4 regions of the Buttiauxella sp. BIGb0552 genome follow, and region 1 is predicted to be linked to each of the others. Evidence: predicted binding sites of a transcription regulator. Region 1 holds the regulator's gene; each other region holds the start of a gene.

Evidence for each region. The regulator PurR, encoded in region 1, represses purine synthesis genes. The targets are predictions, from matches to a motif close to CANGCAAACGTTTGCNTG.
Region 2: a site for PurR is predicted at 1,621-1,638, ahead of EDF88_RS06105 (amino acid aminotransferase). Genes of this name have one in related genera too.
Region 3: a site for PurR is predicted at 1,818-1,835, ahead of gltS (sodium/glutamate symporter). Genes of this name have one in related genera too.
Region 4: a site for PurR is predicted at 1,240-1,257, ahead of purL (phosphoribosylformylglycinamidine synthase). Genes of this name have one in related genera too.

What each region holds. Positions count from the first base shown of each region.
Region 1 covers NZ_SODY01000001.1:187,358-190,550, reverse strand. The annotation lists gene sodB (superoxide dismutase [Fe]) at 1-561, shown strand, start outside; gene EDF88_RS00860 (YnhF family membrane protein) at 614-703, opposite strand; gene purR (HTH-type transcriptional repressor PurR) at 999-2,024, shown strand; gene punR (DNA-binding transcriptional activator PunR) at 2,044-2,955, opposite strand; gene punC (purine nucleoside transporter PunC) at 3,071-3,193, shown strand, end outside.
Region 2 covers NZ_SODY01000002.1:271,611-274,803, forward strand. The annotation lists gene ompF (porin OmpF) at 447-1,511, shown strand; gene EDF88_RS06105 (amino acid aminotransferase) at 1,700-2,890, shown strand; gene EDF88_RS06110 (MBL fold metallo-hydrolase) at 2,950-3,193, opposite strand, start outside.
Region 3 covers NZ_SODY01000010.1:97,820-101,012, reverse strand. The annotation lists gene EDF88_RS23460 (AsmA family protein) at 1-249, opposite strand, end outside; gene EDF88_RS23455 (uracil-xanthine permease family protein) at 375-1,766, opposite strand; gene gltS (sodium/glutamate symporter) at 1,997-3,193, shown strand, end outside.
Region 4 covers NZ_SODY01000004.1:28,267-31,459, reverse strand. The annotation lists gene purL (phosphoribosylformylglycinamidine synthase) at 1-1,151, opposite strand, end outside; gene mltF (membrane-bound lytic murein transglycosylase MltF) at 1,422-2,978, shown strand; gene tadA (tRNA adenosine(34) deaminase TadA) at 2,863-3,193, opposite strand, start outside.

The sequences.
Region 1 (3,193 bases):
CTACCATATGCAAAAGATGCTTTAGCACCGCATATCTCCGCCGAAACTCTGGAATACCATTACGGTAAACACCATCAAACCTATGTCACTAACCTGAACAATCTGGTTAAGGGCACTGCGTTTGAAGGTAAAAATCTCGAAGAGATCGTTCGTACTTCCGAAGGCGGCGTGTTTAACAACGCAGCACAGGTTTGGAACCACACCTTCTACTGGAATTGCCTGGCACCAAATGCTGGCGGTGAACCAACTGGAGAGCTTCTGGAAGCCATTAATAAGTCGTTTGGTAGCTTTGCTGAGTTTAAACAGCAGTTCACTGATGCAGCTATTAAAAACTTTGGCGCTGGCTGGACCTGGCTTGTCAAACAAGAAGATGGCGCTCTGGCGATTGTCTCTACCTCAAACGCGGGTACCCCACTAACAACAGCGGCAACACCGTTATTGACTGTGGATGTGTGGGAACATGCGTACTACATCGACTACCGCAATGCTCGTGCTGGCTATCTTGAGCATTTCTGGGCGTTGGTGAACTGGGAGTTTGTTGCTAAGAATCTGGCAGCATAAAACCTAAAATATATGGGCCGCGATTGCGGCCCATTTTAATCAGAGCGATGTATCAGTGCAGTACGGCGGTTAACGCGCCACACACAATCAGTGCCAAAACAACAACCGTGGTCATGATTGAAAATTTCAGATCGGTACTCATTAGCAAACTCCTTTTATTACCCTACAATCGGTGTGTCGGCTTGATTTTCCCACAATCAGACATAAAAATCCCCCTGGTTTTAACCTGATATCGCTTTTCCCTCTTTCACTTTTCTCCTGGATAGGCCAAAATCCCACGCTAATTTATTGCGTACCATCTACTCAACGCCCTCCTCCCGTTTTATGTCGCAATCCCGGCATACCTGCAACCTTAACGTTGCCTCAGGAGTTGGCGTACGCAAACGTTTAACACATTGGTTATCAGGGGTTTACGATATGGCCCGGAGTGAAATTTAATGGCGACAATCAAGGACGTAGCGAAGCTCGCAAACGTTTCCACCACAACCGTATCACATGTGATTAACAAGACCCGTTTTGTGGCGGAAGAAACACGTAACGCGGTCTGGGCGGCAATCAAACAATTGCACTATTCGCCGAGCGCCGTCGCGCGTAGCTTGAAAGTTAATCACACCAAAACGATTGGTTTGCTAGCCACTTCTAGCGAAGCACCCTATTTTGCCGAGATAATCGAAGCTGTCGAAAATAGCTGCTTTGAAAAAGGCTACACCCTGATTTTGGGTAATGCGCACAATAATTTCGAAAAACAGCGCGCCTATTTATCCATGATGGCGCAAAAGCGCGTCGATGGGCTGCTGGTGATGTGCTCTGAATATCCGGAATCATTACTGACTATGCTTGAAGAGTATCGTCACATCCCAATGGTTGTGATGGACTGGGGCGAAGCCCGCGCAGATTTCACCGACTCCGTTGTCGATAATGCCTTCCACGGTGGCTATCTGGCTGGACGTTATTTGATTGAACGTGGTCACCGCGAAATTGGTGCAATCCCTGGCCAAATGGAGCGTAATACCGGTGGCGGCCGCCATGCTGGTTTTATGAAGGCGCTGGAAGAAGCTGGGATCGCTATTCCTGAGAACTGGATTGTGCAAGGTGACTTTGAACCTGAGTCAGGCTACCGCGCCATGCAGCAGATTATCGGTCAGTCTCAGCGCCCTACCGCAGTATTCTGCGGCGGCGACATTATGGCGATGGGCGCAATTTGTGCTGCTGATGAAATGGGTTTACGCGTACCGCAGGATATTTCCATTATCGGTTATGACAACGTGCGTAACGCTCGTTATTTCACACCGGCATTGACCACCATTCACCAGCCGAAGGACTCGCTGGGTGAAACAGCTTTCAATATGCTGCTGGATAGAATCGTCAATAAACGCGAAGAGTCGCAATCAATTGAAGTACATCCGCGCCTGATTGAACGCCGTTCTGTGGCTGATGGCCCATTCCGCGATTACCGCCGCTAAAATAGTCAATGGAGCCTGTCTAAGCAGGCTCCTGCAACCACTCCTGATTCATCGTCTCACTATCCCCTAAATACTCCAGCAGCCAGGCCAGAGCTGGCGAAGCATCATTTTGCCGCCATGTCAGGCAACATGCCGCGTCCGGGAACGGGTTATCGAGCGTCAGCTCACTCCACTGCCCTGAAGCCAACCACGGCTTTGCTATATGCAATGGCACCATACCAATACATAAACCCGCGCTAAGACAATCAGAGCCAGATTCCCAGTCTGGAACCACAACTCGACGCTGGTTATCCAAAAGCCAGGTAATACGCTTCGGTAGCGAACGGGAGGTATCTTCCAGTACTAACGACGGCCAGGCTCGCAGATCATCATCACTTAAGGTTCCGCCCTGCTGTGCCAGTGGGTGATTTGATGACACCACACAGCGCCAACTCAACGTCCCCATATCGCGGAACGCATAACGCCCCCCGACAGGAATAGCTTGTGTCGCACCAATCGCGACTTCAACTCGCCCATCAGCCAGCGCATCCCACACGCCGTTAAACACTTCCTGGAATATACGCAGTTCGATATCCGGAAAATGACGATAAAAATCCAACACCAACTGACGCGTTCGTTCAGGTTTAACGATGTTATCAACTGCGATAGCCAGGTGCCCGCGCCATCCATTTGCGATCTGTTGACACTGCTGCCGTGTCGTCATCATTTTTTTGATAACAGAGCGGCCTTCTTTCAGGAAAAAGACGCCTGCGGGGGTTAATTCAACATCCCGATGGCGACGTTCGAATAACGGAACCGCTAACCAATCTTCAAGTTGCCGTACCGTATAGCTGATAGCTGACGGAACGCGGTGCAGCTCTTGTGCTGCACCACTGAAGCTGCCATTGCGCGCTACCGCATCTATCACTTCCAGCGAATATTCTGACCACATTTCTCTGCTCACAAAATTTTTGAACGCAACCTACAAATATTAGCGTTTCACAAGCCTATTTGCACTCCGTACACTCTCGCGGCGATCAACCTGCAAGATAAAACAAGAGAAAATTATGCAACCATCAAAAGGATTTCTTATCTGGCTGGCTGGATTAAGTGTTCTGGGCTTCCTTGCCACAGACATGTATCTGCCTGCTTTCGCTGCCATTCAGCAAGATTTACAGACCGATGCCTCC
Region 2 (3,193 bases), on a different contig from region 1:
ACAAAATAACCTTACTTTCCGCTTGCATCCTCATTCTGATGTTTGACTTAGCACATTCGGCCAAAATTTACACAGGCGTCTGGACATCCAAAAAACACTCGAGAAATGTGCAAATGTAAGCGAAGAATTCACTAAGTTTCTCCTTATACGGATTAAACATAAGTAATTCATATATATAGGAATGGAAAGGTCGAATTTCATACGAAGCGGCTAAGAAGTTTGAGTTAGTTCACAAAGTTCCATGAAATACACATTTAGTTACACATAGTTTCTTATTGTAACTCACTCTCGATGTTTGTAGCACTTTCAGACTAGCGAAACGGTTTCATGGATGGAAAGATGCCTGACAGATACAGAAAGACACCAAACTCTCATCAATAGTTCCGTATAGAATTATTGACGGCAGTGGCAGGTGTTACAAAAAAACCTAATGAGGGTAATAAATAATGATGAAGCGCAATATTCTGGCAGTGGTAATCCCTGCTCTGCTGGTAGCCGGTGCAGCTAACGCTGCAGAAATCTATAACAAAGACGGCAACAAAGTTGATTTATACGGTAAAGCGGTAGGCCTGCATTATTTCTCTAAAGACAATGGTGCAAATAGCTACGGAGCCAACGGCGACAAAACCTACGCACGTCTTGGCTTCAAAGGGGAAACCAAAATCAACGACCAACTGACCGGTTTCGGCCAGTGGGAATACAACTTCCAGGGTAACAACTCTGAAGGTGCTGACGCGCAGAATGGCAACAAAACCCGTCTGGCCTTCGCTGGTCTGAAATTCGGTGATGCAGGCTCTTTCGACTACGGTCGTAACTACGGTCTGGTTTATGACGCAATCGGTGTTACCGATATGCTGCCAGAGTTTGGTGGCGACACCAGCGGAAGCGATAACTTCTTCTCCGGTCGTACAGGTGGCTTGGCTACATACCGTAACAGCGACTTCTTCGGTCTGGTTGACGGCCTGAACTTCGGCGTTCAGTATCTGGGCAAAAACGAACGTACTGACGTGAACCGTGCAAACGGTGACGGCTGGGCAACTTCTTTGAGCTATGACTTCGAAGGTTTCGGTATTGTTGGTGGTTACGGCGCAGCAGATCGCACGAATCGTCAAGAAGCTGATGGCCTTGGTCAGAAAGCTGAGCAGTGGGCTACTGGTCTGAAGTACGATGCGAACAACATTTACCTGGCAGCACTTTACGGTGAAACCCATAATGCAGCCGTTGTTAACGACAATTTTGTTAACAAAACTCAAGACTTCTCTGTTGTAGCTCAGTACCAGTTCGATTTCGGTCTGCGTCCATCCGTTGCTTACTACAAATCTAAAGCGAAAAATATCGAAGGTATTGGTAGCGAAACTTACATCAACTACATTGAAGTAGGCGCTACTTACTACTTCAACAAAAACATGTCTACCTATGTTGATTACATCATCAACCAGATCGATGACAACAATAAACTGGGTGTAGCTTCTGACAACACCGCAGCAGTTGGTATCGTTTACCAGTTCTAATTATCCGGCAACGTTGTTGCAAGGATGATTTAAAAACAGGGCTTCGGCCCTGTTTTTTTATGCCTGAAAAGTAGAAAAACTTATCTTGTGACGGGGGCTGTTTCTTTTTGTTGCAAACGGTTGGCATTTGCTAAAACAGCAGTTAACCTGAGAGCGTTACTCCCTCGATATCACAATGGAAACTCGTCATGTTTGAGAACATTACCGCTGCTCCAGCTGATCCAATTCTTGGTTTGGCCGATCTGTTTCGCGCCGATGACCGTCCGACAAAAATTAACCTCGGCATTGGTGTTTATAAAGATGAAACGGGTAAAACTCCGGTTTTAACCTGTGTTAAGAAGGCGGAGCAGTATCTGCTGGAAAATGAGAACACCAAGAACTACCTCGGCATCGACGGTATTCCAGAGTTTGGTAGCTGCACCCAGGAATTGCTGTTCGGGAAAAACAATGCTCTGAGTGCTAACAAGCGCGCTCGTACGGCACAAACCCCTGGTGGTACTGGCGCGCTGCGTGTTGCCGCTGACTTCCTCGCTAAAAACACCACAACCAAACGTGTGTGGGTGAGCAACCCAAGCTGGCCGAACCACAAAAGCGTCTTTAACTCCGCTGGCCTGGAAGTGTGCGAGTATGATTATTACGATGCACAGAACCACTCTCTGAATTTCGATGGCCTGGTCAACAGCCTGCAAGCTGCACAAGCTGGCGACGTGGTGTTGTTCCACGGTTGCTGCCATAACCCGACCGGTATCGACCCAACAGCTGAGCAATGGAAAGTCCTGGCACAGATGTCTCTGGCCAAAGGATGGTTACCGCTGTTTGACTTTGCATACCAGGGCTTTGCCCGTGGTCTGGAAGAAGATGCAGAAGGCCTGCGTATCTTCGCAGCAAGCCATCAAGAGCTGATTGTGGCAAGTTCCTACTCTAAGAACTTCGGCCTCTACAATGAGCGTGTAGGTGCCTGTACGCTGGTTGCTGCTGATGCAGATACCGTTGACCGTGCATTCAGCCAGATGAAATCTGTGATTCGTGCGAACTACTCTAACCCACCAGCTCACGGTGCATCGGTTGTAGCAACGATTCTTAGCAACGATGCCCTGCGTACTCTTTGGGAACAAGAGCTGTCCGACATGCGCCAACGTATTCAGCGTATGCGTCACCTGTTTGTAAATACCCTGCAAGAGAAAGGCGCTAATCGCGACTTCAGCTTCATCATCAACCAGAACGGCATGTTCTCGTTCAGCGGCCTGACTAAAGAGCAGGTACTGCGTTTACGTGAAGAGTTTGGTGTGTATGCAGTAGCATCCGGCCGAGTAAACGTAGCAGGTATGACGCCAGACAACATGGCGCCACTGTGCGAAGCGATTGTCGCTGTACTGTAAGCCAGAATAGATAAAAAAAGAGCCGCGCAATGCGGCTCTTTCTATTTCTCCGGCCTGATTTACCAGACAGGTAATTCGTCTTGCAAGAAGGGGTTGTGCAGGCGTTCGTAACCGAGTGTCGATAATGGCCCATGACCGGGAATAAACGTCACACCATCGCCCAGTGGCAATAGCTTACGTTTAATTGAGTCGATGAGTGCTGCATGATTGCCCTGCGGGAAATCGCTACGCCCCACTCCACCTTTGAAAATCACATCACCGGAAATCAGTAACTGGGATTGAGCATCAAAGAAAACAACGTGG
Region 3 (3,193 bases), on a different contig from region 1:
AATATTTTGCGCAACCAGGGTTGCTGGCTGGCCTTTGCGTCCGAAGGTGACATTTGTCAGCGTGACATGAGTGGGCGATGCCCACTTGTGGTCGATCACTTCAAAAGAGAAATTGTAATCACTCTTCTCATTGACCCAACTACTGATCTGGGATGCTCCCCAACGAGTTTGAAGTAATAAATAAGCGGCTATAAGTGCCACTATTATGACAACCAATAAAGCTGTGATCAGCTTTCCTAGAAATTTCATTGTCTTCCATCCCATGAAGTTTCGGTAAGGGTGTTATGCCCCATTTACCGTTATAGCTCAAGGATGGGATTGTCAGGAGGGATAACACGCGCTGGCGCTAACAAATAACCAGCGCGTGAAGTACATCAATTTTTTTCAGGTGGGAAAATCAGGTTTAAAACGATAGCGGTAATACCACCGGCAGCAATGCCAGATGAGAGCAAGGTTTTCAGCCAGTCAGGGGCGAACTGGAGAATAAGTGGCTGCTGAGAGACACCCATACCAACCGCGAGTGACAGTGCAATAATCATAATTGCGCGGCGATTCAGTGGCTCACGGGAGACAATACGCACACCTGATGCTGCGATCGTGCCGAACATTACGATAGTTGCGCCGCCTAAAACTGGCTCAGGAATGTGTTGTACAAACCCACTTACTGCCGGGAATAGGCCCAATAAAATCAGCATCAGCGCAACGACAAATCCAACATAACGGCTGGCCACACCCGTAAGCTGAATAACGCCATTGTTCTGTCCAAAGCAAGAGTTAGGGAAGGTGTTGAATACGGCTGAAACACAAGAGTTCAGGCCATTAGCCAGCACGCCGCCTTTCAGGCGCTTCATATACAATGGCCCAGAAACCGGTTGCTCAGAGACGTCAGATGTCGCCGTAATATCGCCAATGGTTTCAAGGGAGGTCACCATAAAGATCAGCATCAGCGGAATCAGTAGGTTCCAGTCAATGCCCAGGCCGTAGTAAAGCGGTGTTGGCACCATGATCAGGTCAGTATTGGTTGATGGCGCAACATCAGGCAGCATGCCCATTGCCCATGCCAGCGCGTAACCTACTGCCATGGCGATAACCAGCGAAGCCACGCGCAAGTACGGGTTGCGCTGGCGATTCAGAAGAATGATGACCACTAATACTGCACCTGCCAGCAGCAGATTTTTCGGTGCGCCAAATGTATGGTCACTCATTGCACCATAGCCACCGCCAATAGATGTCAGGCCAACCTGAATCAAGGACAGACCTATAATCATCACAACTACACCAGAAACCAGCGGCGTGATAATGCGACGAGCAAGGTGAAGGAAGCGTGATAAAAGCATCTCGGTGCAGCTTGCGAGCATTAAGGTGCCAAAAAGTGCAGCCATCATGGTCGGAACATCAGCCCCGCCATTCTTTAATGCCATGCCACCCATAATCAGCGGTGCGACAAAATTAAAACTGGTGCCTTGAATAGACAGAAGCCCAGAGCCTACCGGGCCCCACGCTTTAATCTGGATAATTGATGCCACACCTGATGCGAACAGGGACATACTGATAATGTGTTGGGTATCTTCTGCTGGAAGTCCCAGAGCCTGGCAAATCAACATCGCAGGTGTGATCACCGCAACAAACATTGCTAATAAATGCTGGCCAGCAGCGAACAGCGTTTGTGGGAGAGGTGGACGGTCCTCGAGGCGGTAAATCAACTCACTGGTACTAGTGTGGGCAATCGGTTGCGCACCTTCAGACTCAACAGCATTAACAGACATTAGAAATTATCCCCTGCCGAAAAAACGGTGATTTTAGCGGACTAAAGGCCAAAAGCAAACGTTTGCTAAGGGTGTTTCCTAAGATAAAAAGTGTATATACCGAGCTTTTTATATAACTTTCGACTGTTTTTTGGTTAAAATCCAGCAGCTGACTTTTCTAGAACCTGAAATTCCAGTGAAGGATAAATTAAAAGCGTCTGTGAGAAATATGCGCAAACAGGAGCACTTCTATGTTTTATCTCGACACCCTTTCTACCCTTGTTGCTGCGACTCTCGTGTTATTACTGGGCCGAAAAATGGTCCACACCATACCGCTATTAAAAAAATACACTATCCCTGAACCCGTAGCGGGTGGACTCTTAATCGCCCTTGCCTTGCTGGTACTCAAAAAAAGTGTCGGTTGGGAATTTGAATTTGATATGAGCCTCAAAGATCCTTTGATGCTCGCCTTCTTTGCCACAATCGGCCTGAATGCCAACCTGTCCAGCTTGCGAGCGGGTGGCAAAGTTGTCGGTATTTTTCTGATTGTGGTGGTGGGTTTGCTGGTGATGCAAAACGCCATTGGTATCGGTATGGCGAGCCTGTTAGGTCTTGATCCGTTAATGGGATTACTGGCGGGTTCTATTACGTTATCGGGCGGGCATGGCACAGGTGCAGCCTGGAGTAAGCTGTTCACCGAGCGTTATGGTTTCCAGAATGCCACCGAAGTTGCTATGGCATGCGCAACCTTTGGTCTGGTGCTGGGCGGTTTGATTGGCGGGCCAGTGGCACGATATCTGGTCAAACACTCATCTACACCTGATGGCACACCTGAAGATAGCATTGACCCAACCGCTTTTGAGAAACCTGCGGTCGGGCGCATGATCACCTCTATGGTGTTGATTGAAACCATCGCGATGATTGCTATCTGCCTTACGGTTGGTAAGTTTGTCGGCCATCTCATACAAGGCACCAGCTTTGAATTGCCGACATTCGTTTGCGTGTTATTTGTTGGGGTTATTCTCAGCAACACCATGTCACTGCTCGGTTTCTATCGGGTATTTGAACGTGCGGTTTCCGTGTTAGGGAACGTCTGTTTGTCGCTGTTCCTCGCCATGGCGCTTATGAGCCTCAAGCTGTGGGAACTGGCTTCGCTGGCGTTGCCGATGCTGGCAATTTTGACCGTACAAACCATCTTTATGGCGTTGTATGCGATTTTCGTGACTTACCGTTTGATGGGGAAAAACTACGATGCGGCGGTTCTGGCTGCGGGGCATTGTGGTTTTGGCCTGGGGGCAACACCAACGGCGATCGCCAATATGCAGGCGATTACCGAGCGTTTTGGCCCGTCACATATGGCATTCCTGGTGGTGCCGATGGTCGGCGCGTTCTTTATTGATATCGTCAACGCGCTGGTCATCAAGATGTATTTGATGCTGCCAATCTTT
Region 4 (3,193 bases), on a different contig from region 1:
GCCGGGCGACCGAATTCGTTGTTAAACGCCGCACCACCCAGAGGGCCGTCAGTCATGATGTCCAGCGCGGTAACAATACGGTCCGGCTTGCCAAAATCTTCTTCCCACGGCTGTTCAAAACCAGGGATACGCAAGTTTGAAACGGAGAAACCAACCAGGCCCGCTTTCGGTTTAGCACCACGGCCCGTCGCACCTTCATCACGGATTTCGCCACCGGAACCGGTCGCAGCACCCGGCCATGGGGAAATGGCTGTTGGGTGGTTGTGGGTTTCAACTTTCATCAGGATGTGCGCATCTTCCTGGTGATAGTCGTAACGGCCCGCTTCGTGGTCGGCAAAGAAGCGCCCTACCTGTGAGCCTTCCATCACTGCGGCGTTATCTTTATAGGCAGATAACACGTAGTCAGGCGTTTTCTCGAAGGTGTTTTTAATCATTTTGAACAGCGATTTAGGCTGCTCTACGCCGTCGATAATCCAGTCGGCGTTGAAAATTTTGTGGCGGCAATGTTCGGAGTTAGCCTGCGCGAACATATACAGCTCGATGTCGTTCGGGTTGCGCCCCAGTTTGGTGAACGCATCCTGCAAGTAGTCGATTTCATCTTCTGCTAAAGCCAGCCCTAAACGGATGTTGGCTTCAACCAGTGCTTCGCGACCTTGTGTGAGCAGGTCAACACTTTGCACCGGCGCAGGCGTGTGATGAGAGAACAACTGCTGTGCATCATCAAGCGAACCAAATACGCTTTCCATCATGCGGTCATGCAGCAATGTGGCAACGTCCTGGCGCTGTGCGTCGGTCAGTTGGCTTGCAGTGACGTAATATGCCACGCCACGTTCCAGGCGCTTAACTTTCGCCAGGTCGCAATTATGGGCAATATCAGTCGCTTTAGAGGACCAGGGTGAGATGGTACCAGGACGCGGCGTAACCAGAATCAGGTGGCCTGTCGGGGCGTGGTCGGCAAGGGTTGGACCATATTTCAACAACCGTTGCAGACGGGCGTGCTCATCAGAGTCGAGCTGCGCGTCGAGATCGGCAAAGTGAACATACTCGGCATAAATGTCGCTGACCGGAAGGTTGGCGTCATTGAAGCGGGCCAGTAATTTGTTAATACGAAATGCCGATAAAGCGGGCGAACCACGCAGAATTTCCATCATCAAAGATCTCTCGTCTTCGAAACGCCAGGGGGACGCTTCAGTGGGCGCAAGGGGAAAACGGGCGCCATTATAGATAATCCATCGCCGTGACGAAACCGTTTGCGTATAAATAAGTGGATTACTTTTCATTGCTTAAAATTCAGCCAGAAATGTTGAATAAGTTGCGCGGTGGCGTTTTGTTAAGCAAAATGCGCCACACCTTTTTGTATAACCTCAACTTTTGAAGCCTGTTGTTAGCGAAGACTCGACGCACCGCAGAAGATTAACTATTTGAAAAGATTTAAGATTAATTATCTGCTCATCGGTGCCGTAACCGTGTTGCTGGCAGTGGCGCTCTGGCCCTCCATACCCTGGTTCGGACAAACCGAAAACCGTATCGCCGCAATTCAATCGCGGGGGGTTTTGCGCGTCAGTACTATTGAGTCACCGCTGACCTACACCCTTTATCAAGGCAAAAAAATAGGCCTTGATTACGAGTTGGCTCAGCAGTTTGCTGACTATCTTGGCGTGAAGCTGGAAGTCACTGTTCGTCCGAATATCCAGGAACTGTTTGATGACATTGATAATAACGATGCCGATGTGATTGCGGCAGGACTGGTCTATAACGCGCAACGCGGTCAGCGTTACCAGGCCGGCCCGGCATACTATTCAGTTTCCCAGCAGATGGTTTATCGCATCGGGAGCCCACGCCCCAAAACGCTGGCAGGTGTCAAAGATAACCAGCTTGTACTGTCGCCAGGCGTAACTTCACTGAATGCCTTGAACAAGCTGAAAGCAGAAAAATTCCCGGATTTAAGCTGGCGAGTTGATGATCAACACAGCAGCACTGAACTGATGCAAAAAGTGGTTGATGGAGAGATTGCCTTTACCATTGCAGACTCTGTTGCCATCAGCACCTTCCAACGCGTCCATCCACAGCTTGCTGTCGCTCTGGATGTGACCGACGAGCAGCCGGTCACCTGGTTTAGCACGTTAGATAATGATGATAGCCTTTCCGCGGCTCTACTCGATTTCTATAACCGCCTTAATAGCGATGGCACCTTTGCACGTCTTGAAGAGAAATATCTCGGTCACGTTGGGGATTTTGACTACGTAGATACACGTACCTTCCTAAAAGCGGTTGATACCGTGCTACCAACGCTTCAGCCGTTATTCGAAAAATATGCCACTGAAATAGACTGGCGTTTGCTGGCGGCAATTTCGTATCAGGAATCGCACTGGGATGATCAGGCCACCTCACCAACTGGTGTGCGTGGGCTTATGATGCTGACCAAAAATACCGCGCAAAGTCTCGGTGTTACTGACCGGTTAGACCCAGAGCAAAGCATTGAAGGTGGGAGTCGTTATCTGAAAGATATGATGTCAAAAGTCCCTGATAGCGTGCCAGAGGAAGAGCGTATTTGGTTTGCTCTGACGGCATATAACATGGGGTATGCCCACATGCTTGATGCCCGTCAGCTTACGGCGAAGCAGAAAGGTAACCCGGACAGTTGGGCGGATGTCAAAACTCGGCTACCGTTACTGAGTCAAAAACAGTATTACAGCAAAACTACTTATGGTTACGCCCGTGGCCATGAGGCGTATGCCTATGTAGAAAATATCCGTAAGTATCACATTAGTCTTGCGGGATATTTGCTTGAAAAAGAGAAGCAGGTGGCACAAGAAGAAAAATATGCCGAAGCTTACCCGGCGGTAGCCCCTGTAGAACTTGCTACTCCGAGCTACGGGCCTTTTCCTTTAGGGCCTTTTTCTCCAGACGGCGGGCTCGAAAAAAAGCACTTAACATTGCCGAGCACTCTTCTGCCAGTACGCCCTCAGTCACCATAACCTGGTGATTCATACCAGGATGCCCTACCACGTCCATCAGAGATCCAATCGCCCCGGTCTTAGCATCGCGCGCGCCAAACACCAGGTTTCCGATACGTCCATGCACCATCGCACCTGCACACATAACGCACGGTTCGAGGGTGACATAAAGTGTTGTTTCCAGCAGACGGTAGTTTTGCAGCACCAAACCGCCCTGACGCAACGCCATAATTTCA